3 regions of the Cobetia sp. UCD-24C genome follow, and region 2 is predicted to be linked to each of the others. Evidence: predicted binding sites of a transcription regulator. Region 2 holds the regulator's gene; each other region holds the start of a gene.

Evidence for each region. The regulator sigma-54, encoded in region 2, starts transcription at its own class of promoters, with help from an activator protein. The targets are predictions, from matches to a motif close to TGGCACNNNNNTTGCTNT.
Region 1: a site for sigma-54 is predicted at 1,670-1,687, ahead of urtA (urea ABC transporter substrate-binding protein). Genes of this name have one in related genera too.
Region 3: a site for sigma-54 is predicted at 1,977-1,994, ahead of AOG28_RS03415 (NarK family nitrate/nitrite MFS transporter). Genes of this name have one in related genera too.

What each region holds. Positions count from the first base shown of each region.
Region 1 is NZ_LJTD01000005.1:70,526-73,805, reverse strand. Features, by position in the region: gene AOG28_RS09025 (aminotransferase-like domain-containing protein) at 1-1,199, opposite strand, end outside; gene urtA (urea ABC transporter substrate-binding protein) at 1,756-3,030, shown strand; gene urtB (urea ABC transporter permease subunit UrtB) at 3,165-3,280, shown strand, end outside.
Region 2 is NZ_LJTD01000001.1:406,298-409,577, reverse strand. Features, by position in the region: gene AOG28_RS01745 (RNA polymerase factor sigma-54) at 615-2,063, opposite strand; gene lptB (LPS export ABC transporter ATP-binding protein) at 2,297-3,037, opposite strand; gene lptA (lipopolysaccharide transport periplasmic protein LptA) at 3,041-3,280, opposite strand, start outside.
Region 3 is NZ_LJTD01000002.1:249,077-252,356, reverse strand. Features, by position in the region: gene AOG28_RS03425 (CmpA/NrtA family ABC transporter substrate-binding protein) at 1-1,044, opposite strand, end outside; gene AOG28_RS03420 (ANTAR domain-containing response regulator) at 1,095-1,670, opposite strand; gene AOG28_RS03415 (NarK family nitrate/nitrite MFS transporter) at 2,222-3,280, shown strand, end outside.

The DNA of each region.
Region 1 (3,280 bases), on a different contig from region 2:
TGGGTGACGCGGGTGTCTGCGGGGAAGTAGCGATCAATGGCTGCCAGCATGGCCGTCTGCTGGGTCTCGAGCGCCAGGCGTAGCTTGCGCAGGTGGCGGTCGTAGCCGCCGTGCTGAAGATAGTCGGCCAGGGCCACCTGGGCAGGCAGCGATGGCGAGATGGTCGTCATCAACTTGAGGCGCGAAATCTCCCGGGTATGCCGCCCCGCGGATATCCAGCCCACCCGATAGCCCGGCGCCAGGCACTTGGAGAACGACCCGCAGTGCATCACCAGACCCTCGACATCCAGCGCCTTGACGGGTTGCGGGGGCGACACCTCGGCACGTTGATCGAAATACAGTTCCGCGTAGACATCATCCTCCAGCATCGGCAGCTGATGACGGCAGAGCAGCGCATACAGTTGGGCCTTGCGCGCATCGCTCAAGCTGGCCCCCAGCGGATTCTGCAGATGGCTCATGAACCAGCAGGCCTTGATGGGCAGCGTCTCCAGACGATTCTCGAGCACTTCGAGATCAATCCCGTCGCGCGGGTGTACCGGAATTTCCACCGCGCGCAGCTTGAGCCGCTCAAGCACCTGAAGCGTGGCATAGAAGGCCGGCGCCTCGATGGCGACAAGATCCCCTGGCTGGGTGACACATTGCAGACCGAGATTGAGCGCCTCCATGGCGCCATTGGTGATCACCAGCTCCTCCGTCGGCAGCTGCATGCCGTTGACCATGTAGCGCTGAGCGATCTGTCGGCACAGGTCAGGATGGCCAGTGGTCATGTCGGAGATCACGGCATGCGATGACAGCTGGCGCAGACCACGCGTCATGCTGGTCGCAAGCCGCGCGAGCGGGAAGAGCTCCGGGCTCGGGAAGGCAGAGCCGAAGGGGACGGTATCGTTGTCGCGCAGTGAGCCCAGCACCGAGAACACCAGCTCACTGACGGCGACATCGGAAGGGGCTTGCTGCTGCAGGGCGACATGCGGCTCATCGAGTATCCGCGAGGCATTGTCACGCACGAAATACCCCGAGCGCGGCCGCGCACTGATCAATCCCTGATTCTCCAGCAGGTAATACGCCTGAAAGACGGTAGAGGGGCTGATGCCATGCGCCTTGCTGGCCTGGCGCACCGACGGCACGCGCTCACCCGGCGCGAGAATGCCGGTACGAATCAGGTTGGAGATCTCGGCGGCAAAGCGTTCATAACGCTTCATGGGGGATTTCCTGACGGGGCGGAAGAGTGAAAGGGACAGAGCAAGTAGAGAGGGCAAGGATACCGCAGTGTCGATAGACAGTGATGTATGGGGCGTCGTAGTGGATGCACCAATGTCATTAGCTTCCCTCGCTTTCGTTCGGCCTGATGGGAGGCTCTATCGGGGCGAGTGCCACGTCCTGCACCACGCACAGAGCCACGCCCAGCGCTCTTCTCACCTGTCTGGTGCAAGGCAAGGCGATGGTCGGTGATGGGTGCGTCATCCTGGTGCAGCGCTGCGCTTGAGCCATGTCGCTGTGCTTCGCTCGCTCTCATCATGTCTCCAGCGTCTCTTCATCCTTTCTCGGTCTTTCCACTGTTTTTGCCCAGTCTTTCTCCCTGCCTTTCTCCCCGTTTCTCTCCCTGTCTCTCTTCTATCTCACCGCTGTCGCTTTCTTGTCTGGCCGTTGGCCGGCGGCGTCAGTGTGCGGCTGGCACATCGATTGCACTACCTCAGTCGGGATAACAAGTACAACAAGACACGAGGGAATGTCGTGAACAAGAAAATCGCTGCCGCAATGCTATCCGCCTGTGTCGGTTTCTCGCTGGCCAATGTCGCCCAGGCAGAAGAGGGGCCGATCAAGGTCGGCATCCTGCATTCACTGTCCGGCACCATGGCGATCAGTGAGTCGACACTGAAAGACACCATGTTGATGCTGATCGAGAAGCAGAACGAGCAGGGCGGGCTGCTGGGACGCAAGCTAGAGCCTGTCGTGGTCGACCCGGCCTCCAACTGGCCGCTGTTCGCCGAGAAGGCGCGTGAGCTGCTGGCGCAGGACAAGGTCGACGTGATCTTCGGCAACTGGACGTCCGTCTCGCGCAAGTCGGTGCTGCCGGTGGTCGAGGAGCTCAACGGCCTGCTGTTCTATCCGGTGCAGTATGAGGGCGAGGAGTCCTCGGAGAACGTCTTCTACACCGGAGCGGCGCCCAATCAGCAGGCGATTCCGGCAGTGGATTATCTGATGAACGACGTGGGCGTGGAGCGCTGGGTGCTGGCGGGCACGGATTATGTCTATCCGCGTACCACCAACAAGATCCTGGCCGCCTACCTCAAGTCGAAGGGCGTGGCGGACGCGGATGTGATGGTCAATTACACCCCCTTCGGCCATTCCAACTGGCAGTCCATCGTCTCGGACATCAAGTCCTTCGGCAGTGCCGGCAAGAAGACCGCCGTGGTCTCTACCATCAATGGCGATGCCAACGTGCCGTTCTATCGTGAGCTGGCCAACCAAGGCATCAATGCCGAGGACATCCCGGTAGTGGCCTTCTCGGTGGGCGAGCAGGAGCTCTCGGGCATCGATACCGCGCCGCTGGTCGGTCACCTGGCCGCCTGGAACTACTTCATGAGCGTGGACAGCGACACCAACTACGACTTCATCGATGAGTGGATCGATTACACCGGCAAGGAAGATGCCGTCACCAATGACCCGATGGAAGCCCACTACATCGGCTTCAACATGTGGATGGAAGCCGCTCGCAAGGCCGGCAGCGTCGAGGTCGATGCGGTCAAGGACGCCATCATCGGTGTCTCGGTGCCCAACCTGACCGGCGGCTACGCCACCATGATGCCCAACCATCACATCACCAAGCCGGTATTGATCGGCGAGATCCAGGACAACGGTCAGTTCTCCGTCGTCTGGCAGACCCCGTCCACCGTGGCAGGCGATGCCTGGTCGGACTATCTGGAAGGTTCCAAGGACCTGATCAGTGACTGGCGCAAGCCGATGGAGTGCGGCAACTACAATGTCGTGACCCATTCCTGTGGGGCTCAACAGAGCGTTGCGACGCAATGATGCGTCGCACGTTCTGAGAGCGAGGCGGCGTGTAGGGGAGCCTGCATGCCGCCTCGTTGAGTGTCAGTCTCCGAGGCCGGATGCCCTCGGAGACTGATGACGCCTTTGTGCGTTCACCATGGATGGCCTTCTTGATGTCTATCTCCGTTGCAACGATATATCGCTGGTGCTGGCAGTGGATGCTGCTGGTCTGTCTGCTGTCATTCCCCCTGTTTACCGCTGCCCAGTCCGAGTCCGCGACTGGCCAGTC
Region 2 (3,280 bases):
TTGACTACGAGCAAACCCTGATCGGACGCTCTGCAACAGGCTTGACGGCCACCGTCTGGCGATGTTTTCGCACCCTTGCCAGTGGCGTCAGATGTCGTGAGCGTCTGTACCGACAATGCCCAAGCTTTGCGCAAAGATCAACGCTGCGCTGCATCGTGGCTCAGTGCTTGTCTTCAACTCAGTGAGGGGTAACGGAGTGGACTTCAAGGGCACGTCTGGTGGGTGGTGCGTGAAAGACGCGCAAGAAGGCGGGTTTTCGTCGCCAATCCCTGCATGTACGTCGCCTTTCAGACGATTCGATTGCGTGGAGCAAGCGGCGTTACGGGAGGTTCGCCGGGTGTCATCCAGGTGCAATACGCGCAAAAGTGACTTTAAAAACATGCGATTGACGGTAAATGACGCTGCCGGAACGGCGGTTTTTTACCATCATTCTGCGCGCCGTCATGGGCCATGACGGGCAATTGGCGAGCGGTTGACGGCATGACAGAGCGCGCGACAGGCATACCGCTGCCCGCGAAGTCAGAGGCTGATGAGCGGAAAAATCCAGTGCTTGAGGTTGGCGGCGGCTGCCATTGTGGAGGTGAGAGCAGGGCATGGCAGCCGCAGGTGATGCGTCAGGCCAGACGCTTGCGCTCGCTGGAGGAGGGGATGCCCATCGCTTCGCGATACTTGGCCACGGTACGGCGTGCGACCTCGATGCCATCGCTGGCGAGCAGATCGACCAGCCGCGAGTCGGAGAGAGGCTTGCGGGCCGGCTCTTCCGCGATCAGCTTGCGGATGCGGGCACGAATGGCGGTGCTTGAGTGGGCGTCGCCACTGCCGCTGCCACCAACCTGGCTCGAGAAGAAGAACTTGAGCTCGAAGACGCCGCGCGGGGTGTGGATGTACTTCTGGGTCGTGACCCGCGAGATGGTCGACTCATGCATCTCGACCACTTCGGCGATGTTGGCCAGAATCAGCGGCTTCATGCCTTCCTCGCCTTGCTCGAGGAAGTCGATCTGGCGCGCCATGATCTCGCGGCCGACCTTGAGCAGGGTGTCATTACGCGATGACAGGCTCTTCATCAGCCAGCGCGCTTCCTGCAGGTTGTCCTTGAGGAAGGTGTTGTCGGCGGACTTGTCGGCACGCTTGATCAGCGCGGCGTATTCCGGCTGGATACGCAGCTTGGGCAGCGCTTCCGGGTTGAGCTCGACCTGCCAGCCATGGCGGGTATGGCGCACCAGCAGATCAGGGATCACGTAATCGCTGGCGGGCTCGCCCCAGGCGGATGCCGGACGCGGATCGAGCGCACGTACCAGGCGGATGACGTGATCCAGCTCGTCATCGTCAAGGCTCAGGCGCCGCTTGAGCAGCTTGCGGTCATCGTTGCCCAGTGCCTCGAGGAATTGACGTACCAGGCGGCGCGCCTGCGCCAGCAGCGGCAGATCATCCGGCAGCAGTGCCAGTTGCAGCAGCAGGCATTCGCGCAGATCACGGGCGAAGACGCCGGTCGGGTCGAACTGCTGCAGACGCAGCAATACCTGCTCGAGTTCGGAGGCCTTGAGGCCGGGCAGGCCCTGGCCGCGCAGGCCATCGACTAGCTCGTCGAGTGACAGGCTCAGATAGCCAGCACCGTCGACGGCATCGATCAGGCTCTCCGCCATCTGGCGTTCACGGCCATCGAGGTCGGTCATCGCCAGCTGCCAGCGCAGGTGGTCCTGCAGGCTCTCGACGCTGGTATTGCGATCGAAGTCCGGCCCTTCTTCGCTCCCGCTGCCACTGCCGGAGCTGGTCAGGCTACCGGCGTGGTCCTGGTAGAGGTCCGACCAGTCACTGTCGAGGGGGTATTCCTCGGGAATCTCGCTCGAGGAGTCGGCAGTGGAGATCTCGCTCGAATCCTGTGTCTCGACGACATCCAGCGACTCGTAGTCCTCGTCGAGCTCCAACATGGGGTTGGACTCGAGGGCTTGCTGAATCTCCTGACGCAGGTCGAGCGTCGACAGCTGCAGCAGCTGGATCGCTTGCTGGAGCTGCGGCGTCATGGTCAGCGAGGTGCCGAGGCGGAGTTGCAGGGTGGGTTTCATGGAGTCAGTCAATTCACGGCAAAGGAACGTGCTTACTACGCTATACCGTGACTCGGGGCACTGACAAGTGGTTGTCGTGAATATTCAAGCAACTTGCATGCCATGTTTCCACCAAGGTGGTATGGACGTCATGCATGCGTCTGATGTCAGACATGAAAAAGCCGCTACGCGATAAAATCACGCAGCGGCTTTTGAAGCTTTTGCCTCGCGAGGACTCAGCGCAGCCGCTGACCCTAGAGCGTGAACTCGTGGCCCAGGTAGACGTCGCGCACCTGCTGGTTGGCCAGGATGGAGTCCGCATCACCGTGGGCGATGATCTGGCCATCGCCGACGATATAGGCGGTGTCACAGATATCGAGCGTCTCGCGCACGTTGTGGTCGGTGATCAGCACGCCGATGCCACGATCGCGCAGTTGGCGCACGATGCTCTTGATCTCGCCCACCGAGATGGGGTCGACGCCGGCAAAGGGCTCATCGAGCAGCACGAAGTCCGGCTCGGTGGCCAGTGCACGGGCGATCTCGACCCGACGACGCTCACCGCCGGACAGGCTCATGCCGGCGCTGGCGCGGATGTGCGTGATGCTGAATTCCTCGAGCAACTCTTCAAGGCGTGCCTTGCGGCCATTGCGATCCAGGTCCTTGCGGGTTTCCAAAATCGCCATGATGTTGTCGGCCACCGACAGCTTGCGGAAGATCGACGCTTCCTGCGGCAGATAGCCGATGCCGGCGCGTGCACGCTGATGCATGGCGGCAGCGGAGAGGTCCTTGTCATCGATGGAGACGTTGCCGGCATCGGCGCGCACCAGCCCGACGATCATGTAGAACGAGGTCGTCTTGCCGGCGCCGTTGGGGCCCAGCAGGCCGACGATGTCGCCCTGGCGGATCTCCAGCGAGATGTCCTTGACCACCTTGCGGCCCTTGTAGGCCTTGGCCAGATGGCGAACGCTCAGCGTACGCGGAGTAGCAGCAGTCATGACTCAGTTTTCCTTGCTGGCATTGGCGCCGCGCGGCGACAGAGTCATGTGCACGCGACCGCCTTCGGTCTGCTGTGCCGTCTTGCTGTTGTTGGCGTTCACCTGGCGCTTGTCGAGGAAGTACTCCACGTAGCCGCCTTCGAAGGTGTCATCGCCTTTCTCGAGACGCGCGTTGCCGACCAGCTCCACGCGGCGCTCAAGTGCATGGTAGCGGATGGTGTCGGCCCAGCCCTTGACCAGCTT
Region 3 (3,280 bases), on a different contig from region 2:
CACACAACGTGTCAGCGTCGCCTCGAGATCCTCATCATTGAAGCCCTGCAGATGCCCCCAGCGCTGCATCTGGGCGATGTACCAGCGGGTCTGGGAACGCCACGGGAAGTTGGCCGCGTAGCGATGGAAGATGGTCCAGCCGGGATTGTGCTGCTGGAAGTCGTCCACCGACTGCTCGACATCGACGTCTTCCAGCCCGAGTGTCACCACGCTCATCGGCACCTCCGGCATGCCCTCTTCGTGCAGCCACTCGGCGGCTCTGGCCCGATTGCCGGGGCGGTCCAGCCAGGCGCAGGCATTGAGCAGCGCGCGAATCAGCGCCTGATGCGCCAGCGGATGCTGCTCCGCCCAGTCCTCGCGCACGCCCAGCACCTTTTCCTGCCCGAAGCGCCAGATATCGTGACTGCCCGCCACCACCTGTCCCATGCCCTGCGCCGCCGCCAGGCTGTTCCAGGGCTCACCGACACAGAAGCCATCCAGCGCACCGCTGGCCAGCTGCGCCGCCATCAGCGGCGGCGCCACGGCACGCATCTCGACGTCGCGGTCCGGATTGATGCCGCCCGCCGCCAGCCAGTAACGCAACAGATAGCGGTGCGAGGAGAACGGGTGCACGCTGGCCAGCTTGAGCAGCGGCTCGCCGCGCTGCTTGCGCTCGTGCACATGCGCCGCCAGCGCCTTCGCGACCTGCAACGGACTGGAGAGGTCGTGGCCGTCCTCGCCGAGGGTGGCCATCAGCGCGCGCGACAGCGTGATGGAGTTGCCGCCCAGATTCAGTGTCATGGCGCTGATCACCGGCGTGGCGCGGCCATCCAGGCCCAGGGTCGAGGTCAGCGGCATCAGCGCCAGCATCTGCGCGCCCTGCAGCACACCGGTCTGCAGGTCATCACGCAACGCCGCCCAAGAGGGTTGCCACTTGAGTGTCACCGCCAGCCCCTCCTCGCGGAAAAGCCCCAACTGCTCAGCGACCACGAAGGGCGCGGCATCATTGAGTGGCATCAGGCCCAGCGTCAGCTGATGGCCATTCAGGGGTACATCTGTGGGCATCACGCACACCTCTTGAACGATCGAGAGAGAAGGACAGTACGGCGACCGGCTCAGCGCCGACGCGCGGCCTTGAGCAGCTCATCGGCCAGCTCATGCAGGGCCAGGCGCCGGTTCATGGCGGTCTTGCGCAGGTATTGGTAGGCGGCATCTTCACTGAGCCCACGCGTCTCCATCACCACGGCCTTGGCACGATCCACGCTGCGCCGCTGCACCAATGTGGTCTGGGTACGGTTGAGCTCCCCCTTGAGCGCACGGTGCGCCTCGAAGCTGGTGATGGCGACCTCGACCATGCTGCGCACCATCGCTGGCATGACGTGGTCCACCACATAGGCCGAGACACCGGCGCCGGCCGCCTCACGCACGAGGTCCGGGGCATCTTCACTGGCCAGCATGATCATCGGCTTGGGATAGCGTCGCCCCAGCTGGCCGAGATGTTCCAGGGTGTCGCGGCTGGGCAGGTCGGCGTCGATGATCACCGCATCGGGCTGATGCTGCTCGACCAGCGCGTGCAGGTCCTCGTGCTCGTCAACGCGCAGCGCCACCTCGAAGCCGGCGCTCAATAGCGCCTGCTCCAGCGCGGCGGAGCGCTCACTGCGGACATCGACGATCAGCACGGTCACGGGCATGTCAGGTTTCCTTGGGTCGGGCATGAGACTTGCGGTACACCCAAGCAGGATTCGTGCCGCAATCTGGTGCAACCCTGCGGCCAAAGGCCTTCAGAGCGGCCGAGCCGAAAGCGTCGCTGCACTGCAATGAGGCACGCGCCTGCCCGCCCCTCCCAGCGCCATCTGCGTGCGCCAGACTGGTACCTCGCGCCTTGCTGACGCACCGCCAGCGCGCATCCAGCCCGGGACACCGCCTGCGCGCGCCAACCCACCGCCCTCGCCAAGCCATTGATCTTCTGGGACTTGTCCCGCCCACACCCCCGCAACTGGCGCGCTACTTGCTTTGTTCCTGTCACTTGCCGCACAGACGCTCTGCTGCCGGCAACCATGGCATCACCGACTGCTGCCATCGCTATCCATGACGTGGACCAGGCTCTTCGGAGTACGAGTGCGTCGAACCAGGCCCCTCAATGACGAGGCGCCCTTGCTGTCGTTCATTCACAGCCGTTCGACCACTCGCCGAGCACACCTGACTTCGTGCCCGGCACCGACGCTGAATCAGGAGCCCACTCATGGATATCCGCAACAAGGCCAGCCGCATCCGGCTGTTCAGCTTCAACACCCCGCAAATGCGCGCCTTCCACATGTCGTGGTTCGCCTTCCACGTCTGCTTCTTCGGCTGGTTCGGCATCGCGCCGCTGATGGCCGTGGTGCGTGACGACCTCGGCCTGACCAAGACCCAGATCGGCAACACCATCATCGCCTCCGTCGCCATCACGGTGATCGTGCGCCTCGCCATCGGCGTGCTGTGTGATCGCATCGGGCCACGCAAGGCCTACACCTGGCTCTTGTGCCTCGGCTCGCTGCCGGTGATGTGCATCGGCTTCGCCGACAGCTTCGAATCCTTCTTCCTGGCCCGTCTGGCCATCGGTGCCATCGGCGCCTCCTTCGTCATCACCCAGTACCACACCTCCGTGATGTTCGGCCCCAACGTGGTCGGCACCGCCAACGCCACCACCGCGGGCTGGGGCAACCTGGGCGGCGGCACCACCCAGATGCTGATGCCGCTGGTGATGGCCGGCCTGCTGATGCTGGGCGTCGAGCAGACCCTGGGCTGGCGTCTGGCGATGGTCGTGCCGGGCATCGTGCTGTTCCTGACCGGTATCGCCTACTACTTCTTCACCCAGGATGCCCCGGACGGCAACTTCAGCGAGCTGCGTGAGCGTGGTGAGCTGCCCAAGGCCGAAAAGGAATACAGTATGCGCGCCACCTTCGGCGCGGCGGCACGCGACATCCGCGTCTGGGCCCTGTTCCTCGTCTATGGCGCCTGCTTCGGGGTCGAGCTGACCATCAACAACGTCGCCGCCATCTACTTCTTCGATCACTTCGATCTCGACCTCGCCACCGCCGGTCTCATCGCGGGGCTGTTCGGCCTGATGAACCTGTTCGCCCGCACCCTGGGCGGCGTGTTCTCCGACCTGTTCGCCCGCCAGTCCGGCCTCAAGGGCCGCGTGCGCTGGCTGTTCATCGCGCTGCTGTGTGAAGGCGTCGCGCTGGTCGGCTTCGCCCAGATGGAAACCCTCGCGGTGGCCATCGGCATCATGCTGGTCTTCAGCCTCTTCGTGCAGATG